DNA from 3 places in the Shinella sp. R2-11 genome. Region 1 is predicted to be linked to each of the others. Evidence: riboswitches for the same ligand, from Rfam matches in the RefSeq annotation. Region 1 holds a riboswitch; each other region holds the start of a gene.

Region 1 (6,613 bases):
TTCCTCGGCCTGGCGCTGATCTTCTGGACCCAGCTCAATTCCGGCCGCGACATCTCGGAAATCCCCTCCGCGCTCATCGGCACCAAGGCGCCGTTCCGCGATCTCGATCCGCTTGCGGGCGCCACCAAAGACGGCGCGCCCGTCCCGGCGCTGACGGCGCAAACGGCCGCGGGCAAGCTGACGCTCGTCAATTTCTGGGCCTCCTGGTGCGTGCCCTGCCGGCAGGAGCACCCGGTCATCCTGGCGCTGTCGAAGGACCCGCGCATCACGGTCGTCGGCGTCAACTACAAGGATGGCAGCGAGAATGCGCTACGCTTCCTCGGCGAGCTCGGCAATCCCTTCTCGGCCATCGGCCTCGATCCCGTCGGCAAGATGGCGATCGACTGGGGTGTCTACGGCATCCCGGAATCCTACCTCGTCGGGCCGGATGGGACGATCCTCTACAAGCGGGTCGGTCCGTTCGATGACAAGAGTTTGAAAGACGGGCTCTATCCGGCGATCGAGAAGGCGCTTGGGACGCCCGCTGCGGGCGGCTGATAACTCTCAAAAGGGTAGGGTAATCGCGGGAGCGTTCGCCCCTCATCCGGCCTGCCGGCCACCTTCTCCCCGCAAGCGGGGAGAAGGGGATATGCCGCGCCGTTTTCCCGAATCTCAAATATCGCGTGGGGCAAGTCCCCTCTCCCCGCTTGCGGGGAGAGGGCTAGGGTGAGGGGCAGCCTCGATGCACGACCCCAACCGTGGAGGGCTGACGCCGCACGGTTTCCGCCTCCACCCCTTGCGCGCCGAAGCGCACGGGATTATGCCTTCTTCCGCTCTAACGGGGTGCCCCGCAGGTTCCGACCTGCCGGCTGAGAGGCGTTTGCCAACCCGAAGAACCTGATCCGGCTCGTACCGGCGGAGGGATTAGACGGCTCAATCCAGCGCCCTATTCCCGTTTGTGACCAGACAAGGAGGCGCTGATGCGCACGGCATTTCTTTCTTCCATCGCGGCGCTCGCCGTATCGTTGGCCTTTCCCGCCTTCGCGCAGGAAAAGACGCTGACCGTCTACACCTATGAGAGTTTCGTTGCCGAATGGGGCCCGGGGCCGAAGGTTAAGGAGACCTTCGAGAAGACCTGCGGCTGCAAGGTCGAATGGGTCGGCGTCGCCGACGGCGTGGAACTGCTGACCCGCCTCAAGCTGGAGGGCGAGGGCACGAAGGCCGACGTGGTGCTTGGCCTCGACACCAACCTGATCTCGGAAGCCAAGGCGACCGGCCTCTTCGAGCCGCACGGCCTGAAGCCGGAAGGCCTCACCGTTCCGGGCGGTTTCTCCGACGATACGTTCCTGCCTTACGACTACGGCCACTTCGCCGTCGTCTATGACACCGAGGCGCTGAAGACCCCGCCAACGAGCCTCAAGGAGCTGGTCGAGGGCGACCCGTCGCAGAAGATCGTCATCGAGGACCCGCGCACCTCGACGCCAGGCCTCGGCCTGCTGCTCTGGGTGAAGTCCGTCTATGGCGACAAGTCCGCGGAAGCCTGGGCCAAGCTCAAGGACCGCGTGCTGACCGTCACCCCCGGCTGGTCGGAAGCCTATGGCCTCTTCACCAAGGGCGAGGCGCCGATGGTGCTCTCCTACACGACCTCGCCGGCCTATCATATGATCGCGGAGAACACCGAGCGCTACAAGGCCACCGCCTTCTCCGAGGGCCATTACATCCAGATCGAGGTCGCCGGCCTGACGCGTACTTCCCATGACAAGGACCTCGCCCGGCAGTTCCTCACCTTCATGACGGGGCCGGATTTCCAGTCGATCATCCCGGAAACCAACTGGATGATGCCGGCCGCCAAGACCCGCGATCCGCTGCCGGCTGCCTTCGACGCGTTGGTGAAGCCGGAAAAGACCTTCCTCATGTCGTCGGACGAGGTCGCGGCGAACCGCAAGGCCTGGATCGACGAATGGCTCGGCGCGATGAGCGCGAAATAAGATGATCTTCGCCCGCGCCGAACGACGGACGCTCGATATCGCCGGGGGCCTTGCCCTCGGCGGCGTGCTCGTCTTCGTCGGCGCGGCGACCGCCGTGCTGCTTGGCCATGCGGGCGGCGGCGGCGCGCCGCTGCTCGACGCCTATATCGGCCGCGTCGCGCGGTTCACGCTGATGCAGGCGGCGCTTTCGACGCTGCTCTCCGTCCTCTTCGCCATCCCCGTCGCCCGCGCGCTTGCAAGGCAGCGGACCTTCCCCGGCCGCGTCTGGATCATCCGCCTCTCCGTCGTGCCGCTCGGCCTGCCGGCGCTGGTCGCCGCGCTCGGCGTCGTCGGGATCTGGGGGCGGCAGGGTGTCGTCAACGACCTGCTGCGCCTTGCCGGCCTCGAAAGCCCGGTCAGCGTCTACGGGCTCGCCGGCATCCTCATCGCCCATGTCTTTTTCAACCTGCCGCTCGCCGCGCGCTTCCTGCTCGCCGCGCTGGATCGCATCCCGCCGGAATACTGGCTGTCCTCGGCCAATCTCGGCATGAGTGGCGGCGCGGTCTTCCGGCTCATCGAATGGCCGGTCATCCGCCGCGTGCTGCCCGGCATCGCCGGCCTCGTCTTCATGCTCTGCGCGACGAGCTTCACCATCGTGCTCACCCTCGGCGGCGGACCTGCGGCCACCACCATCGAGGTTGCGATCTACCAGGCGCTGCGCTTCGATTTCGATCCCCAGCGCGCCGTGCTGCTCGCCTTCCTGCAGATCGCGGTGACGGCGGCGCTGCTCTGGCTCATCTCGCTCTTCGGCCGCCCGCCGGAGGAAGGCATGACCGCCGGCCGTGCCATCCGCCGCTTCGACGGCCGCAGGCGGCGCGTCCCGGATGGCCTCGTCATCCTCCTCTTCACGCTCTTCACCGCCGCCCCGCTCGCCGCCACCCTCGTCTCCGGCCTTGCCGCCGATTTCGGCCGGCTGGCGGTTGATGCGCAGCTCCACCGCGCGCTTGCCACCAGCCTTGCCATCTCGCTCGCCTCCGCCACCCTCAGCCTTGCCGTCGCCCTTCCCGTCGTGCTGGTGCCGCGCCTTGCCGAAAGCGGCGACGGCGGGGCGGCGACGCGGCTGATGGGCCGCGCGCTGCCGGCGGTCGGCTCGCTGATCCTGCTCGTGCCGCCGGTCGTCGTTGCCACCGGCTGGTTCCTGATGCTGCGCACCTTCGGCGAGACGGGCCGCTTCGCGCCCTTCGTCGTCACCGTGCTCAATGCGCTGATGGCGCTGCCCTTCGTCATCCGCGTGCTGGAGCCCGCCTACCGCACGCATCTTGCCCGCACCGCGCGCCTCGCGCTCAGCCTTGGCGTCACCGGCTGGCGGCGTTTTCTGCGCATCGACTGGCCGGCGCTGAAGAAACCCTTCCTAGCCGCCTTCGCCTTCGCCATGGCGCTGTCGCTCGGCGATCTCGGCGCGGTCGCCATCTTCGGCGCGGAGGGCTTCGTCACGCTGCCCTGGCTGCTCTATTCCCGCATGGCGAGCTACCGCACAGCCGATGCCGCGGGCATCGCGCTGATCCTCGGCGTGCTATGCCTGCTGCTGACGCTGCCCTCGACCGCCGCCGAGCGCCAAACCGAAAGACCCGGCTCCGATGCCTGATCCCGCCATTTCCCTTGCCGACGTCACCGTGCGCTTCGCGGAAAAGCGCCTCGCCTTCGATTGCGCCATTCCGGCAGGGGCCGCCGTCGCCGTCGCCGGCCCCTCGGGCGCGGGAAAGTCGACGCTCTTCAACGTCATCGCCGGCTTCGAGAAGCCGGCAAGCGGCAGCGTCGCGCTGTTCGGCAAGGACATGGCCGGCCGCGATCCGGCGGAGCGGCCGGTCTCCGTCGTCTTCCAGGACAACAACCTCTTCGCCCACCTTTCCGCCGCCGACAATATCGGTCTCGGCATCGATCCGGGCCTGAGGCTGGATGCGGCGGGCCGCGAGGCGATCGGCGCCGCGCTCGCCCGCGTCGGCCTTGCCGGATACGAGAAGCGCCTGCCGGGCTCGCTTTCCGGCGGCGAGCGGCAGCGCGTGGCGCTCGCCCGCGCGCTGGTGCGCCGCCGGCCGATCCTGCTGCTCGACGAGCCCTTCGCCGCGCTCGATCCGGCCATGCGGGCGGACATGGCGCGGCTCATCGCCGAGCTTCATGCCGAGACGAAGAGCACGCTCCTCTTCATCACCCACCAGCCCGAGGATATTAGCCGGCTGGCCGAACGGGTGCTGTTCCTGGAGGCCGGCTCGATCCTGCTCGATGCGCCGGCGGCGGATTTCCTTGCACGCCTCGATCCACCTCCCGTTGCAAAATTCCTCGGCCATTCCGGCATTTAGCGAGGGGCGGGGCGATTTGACCAAGGCGGACGCCACAATTTGGTCGCCGCCCTGTGTCACCGGAGCCACAGGAAAACCGTTTGTCGAATCGGGAGTTGCCGGCCGGGTATGGCGCGTCTATCTCATCCGTTCGAAGGCGCGACGATGCGCGCTCGCGCTGCGGCCGAAGGCTGTGGCACGGGCGCGAACCCATTCAGGGGCTTGGGCAAGAGACATGGCGAAAGCGACGCAGGGAGCTGCAATGGTATCCGGGCGCGGGGTCGTGAGGTCCGTCGCGGCCCTGCTGCTCGCGGGCACGCTGCTTTCGGGCTGCCAGTCGCTCATCGAGCAGAGCTATGAGCCGACGATCTCGCCCTCTTCCAATCCGCAGATCGTCGAAGAGGTGCAGAAGAACGATCCGCGCGCCCAGATGGGTGCCCGCGAGCATCCGCGCATCGTGGCGAGCTACGGCGGCGAATACAAGGACGCCAAGACCGAGCGCCTCGTCGCCCGCATCACCGGCGCGCTGACGGCTGTTTCGGAGAACCCGAACCAGTCCTACCGCATCACCATCCTCAATTCCCCGGCCATCAACGCCTTCGCGCTGCCGGGCGGCTATCTCTATGTGACGCGCGGCCTTCTGGCGCTCGCCGACGACGCCTCGGAAGTGGCCGCCGTGCTGTCGCATGAAATGGCGCATGTCACCGCCAACCACGGTATCGAGCGGCAGAAGAAGGAAGAGGCCGAGGTCATCGCGAGCCGCGTCGTCGCCGAGGTGCTGTCCAGCAACATCGCCGGCAAGCAGGCGCTGGCGCGCGGCAAGCTGCGCCTTGCCGCCTTCTCGCGCAACCAGGAGCTCCAGGCCGACGTCATCGGCGTGCGCATGCTGGGCGAGGCGGGCTACGATCCCTATGCCGCCGCACGCTTCCTCGATTCCATGGCCGGCTATGCCCGCTTCACGTCGGTCGATCCGGAGGCGGACCAGAGCCTCGACTTCCTGTCGAGCCATCCGAGCGCACCGCAGCGCGTCGAGCTGGCGCGGATGCATGCGCGGGCCTTCGGAGCGGAGGGTACGGTCGGCGACCGCGGCCGCGACTACTATCTCGCCGGCATCGACGGCCTTCTCTACGGCGACGCGCCGGAAGAGGGCTATGTGCGCGGCCAGACTTTCCTGCACGGCAAGCTCGGCATCCGCTTCGACGTGCCGGAAGGCTTCCAGATCGATAACAAGGCCGACGCGGTCCTGGCGACCGGTCCCGGCGACGTCGCGATCCGCTTCGACGGCGTCGCCGACAGCAAGGGGCAGGACCTCGTCAACTACATTTCGAGCGGCTGGGTGACGGGCCTCAAGCCCGAGACGATCCGGCCTGTGTCGATCAACGGCCTGCCGGGCGCGACCGCGCGGGCCGCCGCCGACCGCTGGGAATTCGACGTCACCGTCGTGCGCATCGACAACCAGATCTACCGTTTCCTGACGGCGGTGCCGACCGGCTCCACGGCGCTGGAGCCGACGGCGGCGATCCTCAGGAACTCGTTCCGCAAGCTGACGGCGGAGGAAGCCGCCTCGCTGAAGCCGCTGCGCGTGCGCGTCGTCACCGCCCGCCCCGGCGATACGATCGCCTCGCTCTCGGCCCGGATGATGGGGACCGAGCGCAAGCTCGATCTCTTCCGGCTGATCAACGCCATGACCGCGACGAGCACGGTCAAGCCGGGCGACAAGTTCAAGATCATCACCGAATGAACGGTGAGGCAGCCGGCTCTTCACCCGGCCGCGCCTTCCGCATGCGCAAACAAAAACCCCGCCGTTTCCGGCGGGGTTTTTTTTATCGGCCATCCGGCCTGCTGGCATCAGTCGCGATTGCCGAGGAAGCGCAGCAGGAACAGGAAGAGGTTGATGAAGTCGAGGTAGAGCGTCAGCGCGCCCATGATGGCCTTGCGGCCGGCCGTGGCGACATCGTCGGCCTCGAAGTACATTTCCTTGATCTTCTGCGTATCCCAAGCCGTCAGGCCGGCGAAGACCAGCACGCCGATCGCGGAGATCGCGAAGTCGAGCGCGGAGGACTGCAGGAACAGGTTGACGAGCGAGGCGATGATCAGGCCGAAGAGGCCCATGACCAGGAACGAGCCGATCGCGGAGAGGTCACGCTTCGTCGTGTAGCCGTAAAGCGACAGGGCGCCGAAGGCGGCGGCCGAGACGAAGAAGGTCTGCGCGATGCTGGCGCCGGTATAGATCAGGAAGATCGACGACAGCGACAGGCCCATCAGGCCGGCATAGACCCAGAAGGTCGTCTGCGCGGCCGAAACGCTCATCGTGTGGATGCGGAAGCTCAG
Region 2 (6,613 bases), on a different contig from region 1:
GGGCTTTGCCGCCGCCCTCGGCGTGATGGGCCTCAGGCTCGCGCTGGCGGACCGCTGAGGATCAGGTCCAGAGCGCATGGAAATGATGGAGCGGCCCGTGGCCGGCGCCGACCGACAGCGCATCCGAGGATCGCACCGCGCCGGCGATGAAGCTCTTCGCCGCCGCCACGGCATCGGCAAGCGGCCTGCCCTTGCCGATTTCAGCGGCGATGGCGCTCGACAGCGAGCAGCCTGTGCCGTGGGTGTTGCGCGTCAGCACCCGCACGCCCTCGTACCAGCGCAGCCCGCCCGGCGTCGCCAGCACGTCCGGGCTTTCGCCGCCCGGCAGGTGCCCGCCCTTCAGCAGCACCGCCTTGGGGCCGAACGCGAGCAGACGCGTCGCCTGCCCTTCCATGGCGGCCCGGTCGGCGGCCTCCGGCTCCCCGAGGAGCGCTGCCGCCTCCGGCAGGTTCGGCGTCAGCACCGTCGCGAGCGGCAGGAGGCGGCGGGTCAGCGCGTCGACGGCCGCCTCGGCCAACAAGGACGCTCCGCCCTTGGCGACCATGACCGGATCGAGCACGACGGGCGTGCCGCGATGGGGGAGAAGCGCATCCGCCACCGCCCCGGCGATCTCCGCCGAGGCGATCATGCCGATCTTCACGGCATCGACACGGACATCGCCGAACACATCCGCAATCTGCGCCGCGACGAAGGCCGGCGGCACGAGATGCACACCGGAGACGCCCTGCGTGTTCTGCGCCGTCAGCGCGGTCAGCACGGCCATGCCGTAGGTGCCGCGGGCGGCGAAGGTCTTGAGATCGGCCTGGATGCCGGCCCCGCCCGACGGGTCGGAGCCCGCGATCGAGAGAATGTTTGCGATGGCCATTTCGCCTCCTTGGGGCGAAGGCGGTCTTCGGGCAGCGGAATTGAGGCCCGTTCGACTCCCTCCGCCGGCATGATCCGGTTCAGGTTCAAAGGGTGCTTCTCAGCCCGCCTTCCGGCGGACGCCCCTGTCTCGGGATGATTTTCGCAAATGAGGAGGTGCGTGTCACCCGGAAAATGAATGCTGGCGATGGCCCCTCACCCTAGCCCGCTCCCCGCGAGCGGGAGAGGGGACGTGCCCCACGAACGGTTATTGTTTTGGGAAAACAGCACGGCATATCCCCTTCTCCCCGCAGCCAAGGAGAAGGTGGCCGGCAGGCCGGATGAGGGGCTGCCTCGCCTGTCATGCCTTGGTGACGTGATACTCCTTGATGGCGACCATCTTGATCGCCGGATAGCGCTCCGCCTCGTAGCGCAGCGAGAAGGCGTCCTGCGCCAGGAACACCGGATCGCCATCGAGGTCGCGAGCGATATCGCCGCGACGCTGCGTAACGAACTTGTCGAGCTCGGCCGCGCTGTCGGAGGAGATCCAGCGGCAGACGGAGAAGCGCGACATCTCGAAGGAGACCGGCAGGCCGTATTCCGCCGAAAGCCGCTCCTTCAGCACATCGAGCTGAAGCGCGCCGACGACGCCGACGATGGCCGGCGAGCCGTCTTCCGGCGAGAAGAGCTGCACGACGCCTTCCTCGGCCATCTGCTGGAGCGCCTCCTTCAGCTTCTTGGCCTTCATGGCGTCTTCCAGCCGCACGCGGCGCAGGATTTCCGGCGCGAAGTTCGGCACCCCCTCGAAGACCAGCGCCTCGCCTTCCGTCAGCGTGTCACCGATCCTGAGCGTTCCGTGGTTGGGGATGCCCACCACGTCACCGGCATAGGCCGTGTCGGCAAGCTGGCGCTGCGAGGCGAAGAAGAACTGCGGGGCCGAGAGGCCGATGGTCTTGCCCGTGCGGGCAAGGCGCACCTTCATGCCGCGCTCCAGCATGCCGGAGCAGACGCGGGCAAAGGCGATGCGGTCGCGGTGGTTGGGGTCCATATTGGCCTGGATCTTGAAGACGAAGGCCGTCATCCTGTCTTCCGAGGCGTGGACCTTGCGCACATCCGCCACCTGGTCGCGCGGCGGCGGCGCGAAGGCGCCGAGCGCGTTGATGAGGTCGCGCACGCCGAAATTGCGGAGCGCCGAGCCGAAGAAGACCGGCGTCAGGTGCCCTTCGAGGAAGGCTTCGCGGTCGAACGGGCGGCAGGCCTCGCGGGCAAGCTCCATCTCCTCGATGAAGGCGTCCCGCTCGTTTTCCGGCAGGTGCTTGGCGACCTCCGCCGCATCGTCCATCCGCGTCGGCTGGACCTGCGTGTCCGAGCCGCGGAAGGTGCGGTCGGCGAGGTGATAGGAGCCGCAGAAGGTCTTCGAGCGGCCGACCGGCCAGGTGACCGGGGCGGTGTCGAGCGCGAGCTTCTCCTCCACCTCGTCGAGGATCTCGAACGGATCGCGGCTCTCGCGGTCCATCTTGTTAACGAAGGTGATGATCGGGATGTCGCGCAGGCGGCAGACCTCGAAGAGCTTCAGCGTGCGCGGCTCGATGCCCTTGGCGGCGTCGATGACCATGACGGCAGCGTCCACCGCCGTCAGCGTGCGGTAGGTGTCGTCCGCGAAGTCCTCGTGGCCGGGCGTATCGAGAATGTTGAAGACGTTGCCGTCATATTCGAAGGTCATCACCGAGGTGACGACGGAGATGCCGCGCTCGCGCTCGATCTTCATCCAGTCCGAGCGGGTCTGGATGCGGTCCTTCTTCGCCTTCACCTCGCCGGCGAGCTGGATGGCGCCGCCGAAGAGAAGCAGTTTTTCGGTAAGGGTGGTTTTACCGGCGTCCGGGTGCGCGATGATCGCGAAGGTGCGGCGGCGGGAGACCGCCTCGGCAAGGGTTTCGGCCATTTTCTGCAATATCCTGTGAGTTGCCGGGGTCTTTACAGGCTCCGCCGAAAAAGCGCAATTGACGAGGCGCGCCCGGCGCCGGCTTATGGGCGCATGAACGCGCACGCCCCCTCCCACCCCATGCTTTCCCTCGTCCGCCTGCCCCATGGCGACGGCATAGAGCTACCCGCCTACGAGACTTCAGGCGCCGCCGGCATGGACCTTCGCGCCGCCGTAGCAGCGGATGCGCCGCTCACGCTGGAGCCCGGAAAACGCGCGCTGGTGCCGACCGGCTTCGTCTTCGAGATCCCGCATGGCTACGAGGGCCAGATCCGGCCGCGCTCCGGCCTTGCCTTCAAGCACGGCATCACCTGCCTCAACACGCCCGGCACCGTCGACAGCGACTATCGCGGCGAGGTGAAGGTGCTGCTCGCCAATCTCGGCGAGGAGGCCTTCGTCATCGAGCGCGGCATGCGCATCGCCCAGATGGTGATCGCCCCCGTGACGCAGGTCGCGGTGCGCGAGGCGACGGAAGCGAGTGAGACCACGCGCGGCGCGGGCGGCTTCGGCTCGACCGGCGTCCGCTGAGGCGATGCCCGTCCGCAAGGACCTTTCCTTCCGCTACGGCTATTTCGGCGATCCCGCGGCATCGCGCGCCCTTGCAGGCCTGCTGCAGGACGTCTTCGGGATCGACGTGACGATCATGGACCGGCTCGGCAGATCGGACCCGACCGGCATTCCCTTCTCGTGGTTCGATGCGGATGGTGCCTGCGTCGCCAATATCAGCGCCTTCTCGCTGCCGCTCGTCATCGATGGCGTTTCCCTGCGCGCGGCCGGCCTGCAATCCGGCGCGGTGCGGCCGGGCCATCGCGGCATGGGCCTTTACCGCGACGTCATGGAGGCGGCGCTTGCCCATTGCGATTCGGAAGGATTTGCGGCCGTCGCTCTCCTGACCGATACGCCGGCGCTCTACGGCCGCTACGGTTTCGAGCCGCTGGCGCAGCACCGCTTCGCCGGTGCGGCGCCCGGCGGCGGGAGGGCGGGCCCGGTGCGGCGGCTGGACCTTGGAAGCGCGGCGGATATCGCGCTGCTGCGCCGGCTGCTCGACAGCCGCCAGCCCGTTTCGGATCGCTTCGCGCCGGTGCGGCAGACCGGGATGTTCCTCTTCAACGCCGCCCTGATGCCGGATGTCAGGCTCGACCTGATCGGCGAGGACGCCGTCGTCGCGTGGCGGATGGCCGGGGACGGGGCTTTCGATCTGCTGGACGTCGCCGGCACGCGCATTCCCCGCCTTGCGGATATCCTTGCCAGTGTGCAGGCCGCTGCGGCGCAGGTCGTCGTCCATTTCCCGCCCGACAGGCTGGAATGGCAGGGCGAGGCCCTTGCCGACACGGACGAGATGGTCCTGATGCTCCGTATGGCGAAAGCCCTGCGGCCGGAGGGGGCCTTTGCCCTTTCGCCGATGGCGGAATTCTGAGGCCGCACGCAAATGGCGAAGGAATATTCCGCTTTCGCCCGCCTGCAGCGAAATCCGGACTCGTCTAAGGCCGCGTTCCCTCCTACATTCTCCGGCAAAGAGAACAGAGGAGCACCCGATGACCGAAACCCGCAAGCCCGGCCGTGGCCGTATCTATGCCTCCATCACCGAGACGATCGGCGATACGCCGATCGTGCGGCTCGACAAGTTCGCGAAGGAAAAGGGCGTCGTCGCCACCCTTCTCGCCAAGCTCGAATTCTTCAACCCCATCGCCTCCGTCAAGGACCGCATCGGCGTGGCGATGATCGAGGCGCTGGAAGCGGCGGGCAAGATCACGCCCGGCACGTCGACGCTGGTGGAACCGACATCGGGCAATACCGGCATCGCGCTCGCCTTCGCCGCCGCCGCCAAGGGCTACCGCCTGATCCTCACCATGCCGGAGACCATGTCGGTCGAGCGGCGCAAGATGCTGGCCCTGCTTGGCGCCGAGCTGGTGCTGACGGAAGGCCCGAAGGGCATGAAGGGCGCCATCGCCATGGCGGAGGAACTGGCAAGCACCATTCCGGGCGCCGTCATCCCCCAGCAGTTCGAGAACCCGGCCAATCCGGAAATCCACCGCAGGACGACGGCGGAGGAAATCTGGAACGACACCGACGGCGCGGTCGACATCCTCGTTTCCGGCATCGGCACGGGCGGCACCATCACCGGCGCGGGGCAGGTGCTGAAGGCGCGCAAGCCGGGCTTCAAGGTCATCGCCGTGGAGCCGGCCGACAGCCCGGTGCTTTCCGGCGGCAATCCCGGCCCCCACAAGATCCAGGGCATCGGTGCGGGCTTCGCGCCGGCAGTGCTCGACACGGCGATCTACGACGAGGTGGTGACCGTCACCAATGACGAGGCCTTCGAGAATGCGCGCCTCGTCGCACGGCTCGAGGGCGTGCCGGTCGGCATTTCCTCCGGCGCCGCGCTGGCGGCGGCGGCCAAGGTGGGCAGCCGGCCGGAAAATGCCGGCAAGACCATCGTCGTCATCATCCCCTCCTTCGCCGAGCGTTACCTTTCGACCGCGCTCTTCGAAGGCCTCGGCGGCTGAATCGCGAGGGCCCGCCGCGCGACACCCGCGCGGCGGGCCTTTCCCGAACCCTGCGGCTGCAGCACCGGATATGCTCCACCACCTCTCCCTCGGCGTCTCCGACATCGAACGCGCGGCCACCTTCTACGACGCGGCCCTTGCGCCGCTCGGCTATTGCCGCGTCTGGTCCGACATGAGGCCCGGCGAACCGGACCAGGCCATCGGCTACGGGCCGGCGAGCGGCGGCGACAAGCTTGCGCTCAAGCATCTGGGCGATGCCGCCCGCGCGCCCGGCCCCGGCTTCCACATTGCCTTCGCCGCGCCGGACCGGCCGGCGGTCGACGCCTTCCACAAGGCCGCGCTCGCGGCCGGCGGAACCGACAACGGCCCGCCGGGACTGCGCCGTCCCTACGGCCCGACCTATTATGCCGCCTTCGTCATCGACCCGGACGGGCATCGGCTCGAAGCCGTTTTCAAGGGACTGGCCTGAGGCCGGGCCGATTTCGGAAACGCGGCCGCCTTCGGCTTAAAGCCGGCACCGCTTTCACATTTCCGCACGCAATCCTTCTGCTGCCGGCGCTCACGCCAACGCAGTCAGCCGCTCGCCAGCCATGCGGTAGGAAATCGCTTCCGCCAGATGGATGCGGCCGACAATAGAGGCTTCGTCGAGATCGGCCAGCGTGCGCGCGACCTTGAGGACGCGGTGGTAGCCGCGGGCGGAAAAGCGCATCTTCTCCGCCGCATCGCGCAGGAGTTGGAGGCCGCCGGCATCGGGCTCGGCCATCTTTTCGACAAGCGCCGTCGAGGCGCGGGCATTGCTCGTCACCCCGGCCATACCGAGGCGGGCGAAGCGGTCGATCTGCAGGGCGCGGGCCCTTGCGACCCTTGCGGCGACGGTTTCGCTGGTCTCGGCAGCCATGGGGCGGATGAGGTCCGTCGTCGATACGGCCGGCACGTCGATGCGGATGTCGATACGGTCGAGCAGCGGGCCGGAAACGCGGGCCTGGTAGTCGCTCACGCAGCGCGGGCCGCGGGCGCAGGTGCGGCCAGGTTCGCCCGCCATGCCGCAGCGGCAGGGATTCATCGCCGCGACGAGCTGCACGGCCGCCGGATAGCTGACGCGGTGATTGGCGCGGGCGATGATGCATTCGCCCGTTTCGAGCGGCTGGCGCAATGCATCCAGCGCCTGCGGGGAGAATTCCGGCAGTTCGTCGAGGAAGAGGACGCCGTTATGGGCGAGCGAGACCTCGCCGGGCCTTGCCCGCGGCCCGCCGCCGACGAGGGCGGCCATGGTGGCCGAATGATG
Region 3 (6,613 bases), on a different contig from region 1:
GAAGCTGCCGAACCGATGCGGAGGCGGCATGGACAACGGGGAACAACGGAGCGGCCGGGTCGCCGGCCAAAGATGAGCGCGCTTGCCGCCTATGGCGGCCTCTTCCTCGCCGCCCTGGTCGCCGCCACCATCCTGCCCGCCCAGTCGGAGGCGGTGCTGGCCGGCCTGCTGGCATCGAAGAGCTACACGCCCGCCCTGCTCATCCTCGTCGCCGGCATCGGCAACGTGCTGGGTTCGGTGATCAACTGGCTGCTCGGCCGGGGTATCGAACGCTTTCGCGATGCCCGCTGGTTTCCCGTCTCCGCGAAATCGCTGGAGCGCGCCGGAAACTGGTATCGCCGCTATGGCTGGTGGAGCCTGCTACTCAGCTGGATGCCCGTCATCGGCGATCCGCTGACGGTCGCGGCCGGCATCATGCGCGAGCCCTTCGGCCGCTTCCTCCTCGTCGTCTCGCTCGCCAAGTTCGGCCGCTACATCGCGCTCGCCGCCGTCGTGCTGCACTGGCTTTGAACTTTTTTCGCAAGGCGATGGAATGAGTGTCGCCCGGCGCTCGTATATTGGGGCATGAACGGAAAGACACCCGGCTTCAACGTGATCGGACAGCTTGCGGCGCTGAGGCGCTACGCCCTGTCGCTCGTCCGCAATCCGGACGAGGCGGAAGACCTCGTGCACGACGCGCTGGTGAAAGCCTATGAACGGCAGTCGACCTTCCGCACCGGCGCGAATGTCCGCAACTGGCTGATGTCGATCCTGCACAATGCCCATATCGACCGCCTGCGCCAACGCCGCTCGCAGGAGCGCCGCCACGATGCGGCGGCCGAGATCGCGGAGACCTCCGCGCCGGCCAACCAGGATCATTCGGTGCGGCTCACCCAGTTGCGCAACGCCTTCTTCGGCCTGCCGGAAGAACAGCGCGAGGCGCTGCATCTCGTCGCCATCGAGGAGCTTTCCTATCAGGAGGCCGCCGATACGCTCGGCATTCCGGTCGGCACGCTGATGTCGCGCGTCGCCCGCGCCCGCCAGCGGCTGCGCAGCTTCGAACAGAGCGGCGCACCCGTCACCCATCTCAGGATTGTCGGAGGCACCGGCGATGACAAGCAATGACCCCATCCTCGAAACTGACCTCAACGCCTATGTCGACGACCAGCTCGCCGTCGGCCGGCGCATCGAGGTCGAAGCCTATCTCTCCGAACGGCCGGAAGTGGCCGCGCAGATCATGAAGGACCTGCGCGTGCGCGACGAACTGCGCGTCGCGCTTGCCGACCACCGCACGGTGACGCGGCAGGAAACCCGCGAGGCCGCACGGCTTCTGGAACGGGCGCTGTCGCATCGTCGCGTCTTCTCCGTCTTCCGCCGGGCCGCCACCATCGCCCTCTTCATCGCGGCGGGCTGGGTCGCCCATGCGGCGCTCGGGCCCTTCGGCGCGACGCAGGTCGTCGCCTCCACGCCGCCGCCCGCCTTCGTCGAGGAGGCCGTGCGCGCGCACCGGACGACGCTGCTGCGCGACAGCATGACCTCGCAGCCGGAAATCGAGACCTTCGACCCGGCGGAGATCCGCTCGGCAACGGCCATCGTGCTGCCGGACCTGCCCAAGGGCTGGACCGTCATCGACACGCAGGTCTTCCCCTCCGCCTACGGCCCGAGCGTCGAGCTGGTGCTGGAGCCGGTAAAGGGGGAGCGCATTTCGCTCTTCGCCGTGCGCCCCGGCTCCTTCGCCGTGCAGCACGTCCTCGTCTTCCATGCCGACAATGCCCGCGCCGCCTACTGGCAGATCGGCGACGTCGCCTATGCGCTGGTGTCGGAAAGCCGCAAGGCCGACGACCTGGCGGGCACCGCGCGGGACCTTTCCCGCACGCTCTACTGATCAACCACTTCCAGACCGAAGGAGATTCTCGATGGAACCCGTACAACAGCGTTTCGGCTACGGCGCCCAGGCGCAGTCCGCCGCCCTCTTCGACGAGGGCCTGCGCCAGCACATGCTGCGCGTCTACAACTACATGGGCGCAGGCCTCGTCATCACCGGCCTCATCGCCTTCGTCGTCGGCTCGACGCCGGCGCTCTATGTGCCGATCTTCTCCTCGCCGCTGAAATGGGTGGTGATGCTGGCGCCGCTCGCCTTCGTCCTGTTCTTCTCGTTCAAGATCCAGACGATGTCGGCCAGCGCCGCGCAGATGACCTTCTGGGCCTTCTGCGCCGTCATGGGCCTGTCGCTCGCCTCGGTGTTCCTCGTCTTCACCGGCATGAGCATCGCCCGCACCTTCTTCATCGCCGCCACCATGTTCGGCGCCACCAGCCTCTACGGCTACGTAACGAAGCGCGATCTCTCGAAGTTCGGCTCGTTCCTGATGATGGGCCTCATCGGCGTGATCATCGCCTCCATCGTCAACATCTTCCTCGGCTCCAGCGCCCTGCAATTCGCCGTCTCGGTGATCGGCATCCTCGTCTTCGTCGGCCTCACCGCCTGGGACACGCAGAACATCAAGGAACAGTATGCGGAAAATATCGGCCACGAGTCGCAGCAGAAGATGGCCGTGTTCGGCGCACTGTCGCTCTACCTCAACTTCGTCAACATCTTCCAGCTCCTGCTGAATTTCACGGGCGAGCGCGAATAGTCGTTAGAGCAGCTGACTCTTAATCAGCGGCTAGAAGGGAACGGCGGGGCAATACCCCGCCGTTTCTTTTTGCCATCAACCGCTCCACACTCACCGTCGTCATCCTCGGCCTTGAGCCGAGGATCTACCAAAGCATCAAAACCCGGGACGTTGGCAGATGCTCGGGACAGGCCCGAGCATGACGCAGGAAAAGACAGAATGCGGCGCAACAAAACGTAAGAGATAACTTACGCAAATTACCCCGTTGACAAATCTCCACGCAGCGTCTTTGCTTGAGACATTCACCAGGGGGGTCCCGACAAGGGGCTGAGATACTGCTGGCATTCGCAGCGCAGTGACCCGTTGAACCTGATCCAGTTCATACTGGCGTAGGGACGGTGCAAGCGCTGTGGCAGGCAATCCGCAACCCGGATTCCGTCTCCCGCGCCCTTCCATCATTCCGGCTCCAGGACTGGGTCTCCAAACGAAAACTTGGAGCCTCACGATGAATATTGCCGCCCAGAAACTCACCCCGACCGTCACGACGGGCGCCCTTCCCGCCTCGCGGAAGATCCACATTCCGGGTGAGCTGCACCCGGACATCCGCGTGCCGATGCGCGAGATCGCCCTGCACCCGACCTCCGGCGAGCCGCCGGTCATCGTCTACGACGCCTCCGGCCCCTATACCGATCCCGCCCATGTCGTTGCCATCGAGGGCGGCCTGCCGCGCCTTCGCGAAGGCTGGGTCGCCGCCCGCGGCGACACGCAGGCCTATGACGGCCGCCACATCCGCCCCGAGGACAACGGCTTTGCCACCGGCGAGCGCCTGACGCCGGAATTCCCGGTGCTGAGCCGCCCGCGCCGCGCGGCGAACGGCAAGGCGGTGACACAGCTCGCCTATGCCCGCGCCGGCATCGTCACGCCCGAGATGGAATTCATCGCCATCCGCGAAAACCTCAGCCGCAAGGCCGCGAAAGAGGCGCTTGCTCGCGACGGCGAGAGTTTCGGCGCACATATCCCGGATTACGTGACGCCGGAATTCGTCCGCCAGGAAGTGGCGAGCGGCCGCGCCGTCATCCCCGCCAACATCAACCACCCGGAAGCCGAGCCGATGATCATCGGCCGGAACTTCCTGGTGAAGATCAACGCCAATATCGGCAATTCCGCCGTCACCTCCTCCATGGCGGAGGAGGTGGAGAAGATGGTCTGGGCCATACGCTGGGGCGCCGACACGGTCATGGACCTTTCGACCGGCCGCAACATCCACAATATCCGCGAATGGATCATCCGCAACTCGCCGGTCCCCATCGGCACCGTGCCGCTCTACCAGGCGCTGGAGAAGGTGAACGGCATCGCCGAGGACCTGACCTGGGAGGTCTATCGCGACACGCTGATCGAGCAGGCCGAACAGGGCGTCGACTATTTCACCATCCATGCCGGCGTGCGGCTGCACTACATCCCGCTGACCGTGAACCGCGTCACCGGCATCGTCTCGCGCGGCGGCTCGATCATGGCCAAGTGGTGTCTGCATCACCACAAGGAGAGCTTCCTCTACGAGCATTTCGAGGAAATCTGCGACATCGCCCGCGCCTATGACGTCACCTTCTCCCTCGGCGACGGCCTGCGCCCCGGCTCGATCGCCGATGCCAACGACGCCGCGCAGTTCGCCGAACTCGAAACGCTCGGCGAACTGACGCAGATCGCTTGGGCGAAGGACTGCCAGGTCATGATCGAAGGCCCCGGCCATGTGCCGATGCACAAGATCAAGGAGAACATGGACAAGCAGTTGAAGACCTGCGGCGAGGCCCCGTTCTACACGCTCGGCCCGCTGACGACGGACATCGCCCCCGGCTACGACCACATCACCTCCGGCATCGGCGCGGCGATGATCGGCTGGTTCGGCACGGCCATGCTCTGCTACGTCACGCCCAAGGAACATCTCGGCCTGCCCGACCGCGACGACGTGAAGGTCGGCGTCATCACCTACAAGATCGCCGCCCACGCCGCCGACCTCGCCAAGGGCCACCCGGCCGCGAAGATCCGCGACGACGCGCTGTCGCGCGCCCGCTTCGAGTTCCGCTGGGAGGACCAGTTCAACCTCTCGCTCGACCCGGAGACGGCCCGCGCCTTCCACGACGAAACGCTGCCCAAGGAGGCGCACAAGGTGGCGCATTTCTGCTCCATGTGCGGCCCGAAATTCTGCTCCATGCGCATCTCGCACGATATCCGCGCCGAGGCGCAGAAGGAGGGGCTTGAGGCCATGGCGGCGAAATTCCGCGAGGGCGGCGACCTCTATATGCCGCTTTCGGGAGAATGACCATGCGCATCCTCGTCAAGGGCGCCGGCGTCGCCGGCCTTGCCACCGCCTGGCAGCTCTACCGCCACGGCTTCGACGTCACCATTTCGGAAAGCCGGGAAAGGGCGGGCCTCGGCGCCTCCGGCTTTGCCGGCGGCATGCTCGCGCCCTGGTGCGAGCGGGAAAGCGCCGAGGAACAGGTGCTGGCGCTCGGCCGCCTTGCCGCCGACTGGTGGGAAGCCGCGCTCCCCGGCCATGTGCATCGCAAGGGCACGCTGGTCGTCGCGGCCGGCCGCGATGCCGGCGAGCTCGAACGCTTCGCCGGGCGGACGAGCGGTTGGGAATGGCTGGACGAGCCGGCCATCGCCGCGCTGGAACCGGACCTTGCCGGCCGCTTCCGCCGGGCGCTGTTCTTCCGCGAGGAGGCTCATCTCGATCCGCGGCAGGCGCTGGCGGCGCTCACCGCCAGCCTCGAGGAGGCGCGCATGCGCTTCCTCTTCGGCGCGGGCGGCAAGGCCGGCGGCCATGACCGGGTGATCGACTGCACCGGCGCGGCGCGGATCGGCCGCCTGCCGGGCCTACGGGGTGTGCGCGGCGAAATGCTCGTCCTCGAAACCGGCGAGATCCGCCTGTCACGTCCCGTCCGTCTGCTCCACCCCCGCCACCCGATCTATATCGTGCCGCGGGAGGCGGGCCGCTTCATGGTCGGCGCGACGATGATCGAGAGCGACGACGCCGGCCCCGTCACCGCCCGCTCGCTTATGGAGCTGCTGAACGCCGCCTATGCCCTGCACCCGGCCTTCGGCGAGGCACGGCTCGCGGAGACCGGCGCGGGCATCCGCCCGGCCTATCCCGACAACCTCCCGCGCGTGAGCGAGGATGGCGAGACCATCCATGTTAACGGCCTCTACCGGCACGGCTTCCTGCTGGCGCCCGCCATGGCCGGCGAGGTCGCCCACATCCTCCTTCGCCAGAGGCAATTCGAAAGGAAGGCATCATGACCCTCATCATCAACGGCGAGGAACAGGAGATCGCCGCCGCGACGCTTGCCGATCTCCTCTCCGCCCTCGACTACGAAGGCGACTGGCTGGCGACGGCGGTGAACGGCGAGCTGGTGCACCGCGAGGATCGCGCCGCCTTCCCGCTCGGCGAGCGCGACCGCGTCGAGATCCTTTCCCCCATGCAGGGAGGCTGACATGCTGAAACTCTACGACGCCGAGGTCGGCTCCCGCCTGCTGCTCGGCACCGCGCGCTATCCCTCGCCCGCCATTCTCGCGGATGCAGTACGGCGCTCGAAGGCGGAGATCGTCACGGTTTCCCTGCGCCGGGAAAATGCCGGCGGCAAGGCGGGCGGCACCTTCTTCGAACTGATCGGGGAGCTCGGCGTGCGCGTGCTGCCGAACACCGCTGGCTGCCACAGCGTCAAGGAAGCCGTGCTGACGGCGAAGATGGCGCGCGAGGTCTTCCGCACCGACTGGATCAAGCTGGAGGTGATCGGCCATCACGACACGCTCCAGCCCGACGTCTTCGGCCTCGTCGAGGCGGCGCGCATCCTGACCGGCGAAGGCTTTCAGGTCTTCCCCTATACGACCGACGACCTTGTCGTCGCCGAAAGGCTGCTGGAGGCCGGTTGCCGGGTGCTGATGCCCTGGTGCGCGCCCATCGGCTCGGCCATGGGACCGGTCAACCCGATGGCGCTGCGCGCCTTCCGCGCGCATTTCCCGGA

Evidence for each region. A riboswitch is a leader RNA that binds a small molecule or an ion and turns the genes downstream of it on or off. The one in region 1 is predicted to bind thiamine pyrophosphate.
Region 2: it holds a riboswitch for thiamine pyrophosphate, as region 1 does, so the genes downstream of both, thiD (bifunctional hydroxymethylpyrimidine kinase/phosphomethylpyrimidine kinase) here and thiB (thiamine ABC transporter substrate binding subunit) in region 1, are expected to answer to the same signal.
Region 3: it holds a riboswitch for thiamine pyrophosphate, as region 1 does, so the genes downstream of both, thiC (phosphomethylpyrimidine synthase ThiC) here and thiB (thiamine ABC transporter substrate binding subunit) in region 1, are expected to answer to the same signal.

The regions. Positions count from the first base shown of each region.
Region 1 covers NZ_JBVAPC010000005.1:157,256-163,868, reverse strand. Annotated here, with positions in the region: gene ACZ1A1_RS15020 (DsbE family thiol:disulfide interchange protein) at 1-537, shown strand, start outside; TPP riboswitch at 809-920, shown strand; gene thiB (thiamine ABC transporter substrate binding subunit) at 960-1,967, shown strand; gene thiP (thiamine/thiamine pyrophosphate ABC transporter permease) at 1,969-3,591, shown strand; gene thiQ (thiamine ABC transporter ATP-binding protein) at 3,584-4,303, shown strand; gene ACZ1A1_RS15000 (M48 family metalloprotease) at 4,545-6,023, shown strand; gene ACZ1A1_RS14995 (Bax inhibitor-1/YccA family protein) at 6,131-6,613, opposite strand, start outside.
Region 2 covers NZ_JBVAPC010000007.1:95,442-102,054, forward strand. Annotated here, with positions in the region: gene ACZ1A1_RS17825 (LysE family translocator) at 1-58, shown strand, start outside; gene thiD (bifunctional hydroxymethylpyrimidine kinase/phosphomethylpyrimidine kinase) at 62-865, opposite strand; TPP riboswitch at 905-1,001, opposite strand; gene ACZ1A1_RS17835 (peptide chain release factor 3) at 1,205-2,785, opposite strand; gene dut (dUTP diphosphatase) at 2,879-3,352, shown strand; gene ACZ1A1_RS17845 (GNAT family N-acetyltransferase) at 3,357-4,241, shown strand; gene cysK (cysteine synthase A) at 4,360-5,328, shown strand; gene ACZ1A1_RS17855 (VOC family protein) at 5,399-5,797, shown strand; gene ACZ1A1_RS17860 (YifB family Mg chelatase-like AAA ATPase) at 5,888-6,613, opposite strand, start outside.
Region 3 covers NZ_JBVAPC010000010.1:9,282-15,894, forward strand. Annotated here, with positions in the region: gene ACZ1A1_RS21660 (YqaA family protein) at 73-510, shown strand; gene ACZ1A1_RS21665 (sigma-70 family RNA polymerase sigma factor) at 565-1,104, shown strand; gene ACZ1A1_RS21670 (anti-sigma factor family protein) at 1,091-1,864, shown strand; gene ACZ1A1_RS21675 (Bax inhibitor-1/YccA family protein) at 1,896-2,612, shown strand; TPP riboswitch at 2,889-3,005, shown strand; gene thiC (phosphomethylpyrimidine synthase ThiC) at 3,097-4,908, shown strand; gene thiO (glycine oxidase ThiO) at 4,911-5,888, shown strand; gene thiS (sulfur carrier protein ThiS) at 5,885-6,082, shown strand; gene ACZ1A1_RS21695 (thiazole synthase) at 6,084-6,613, shown strand, end outside.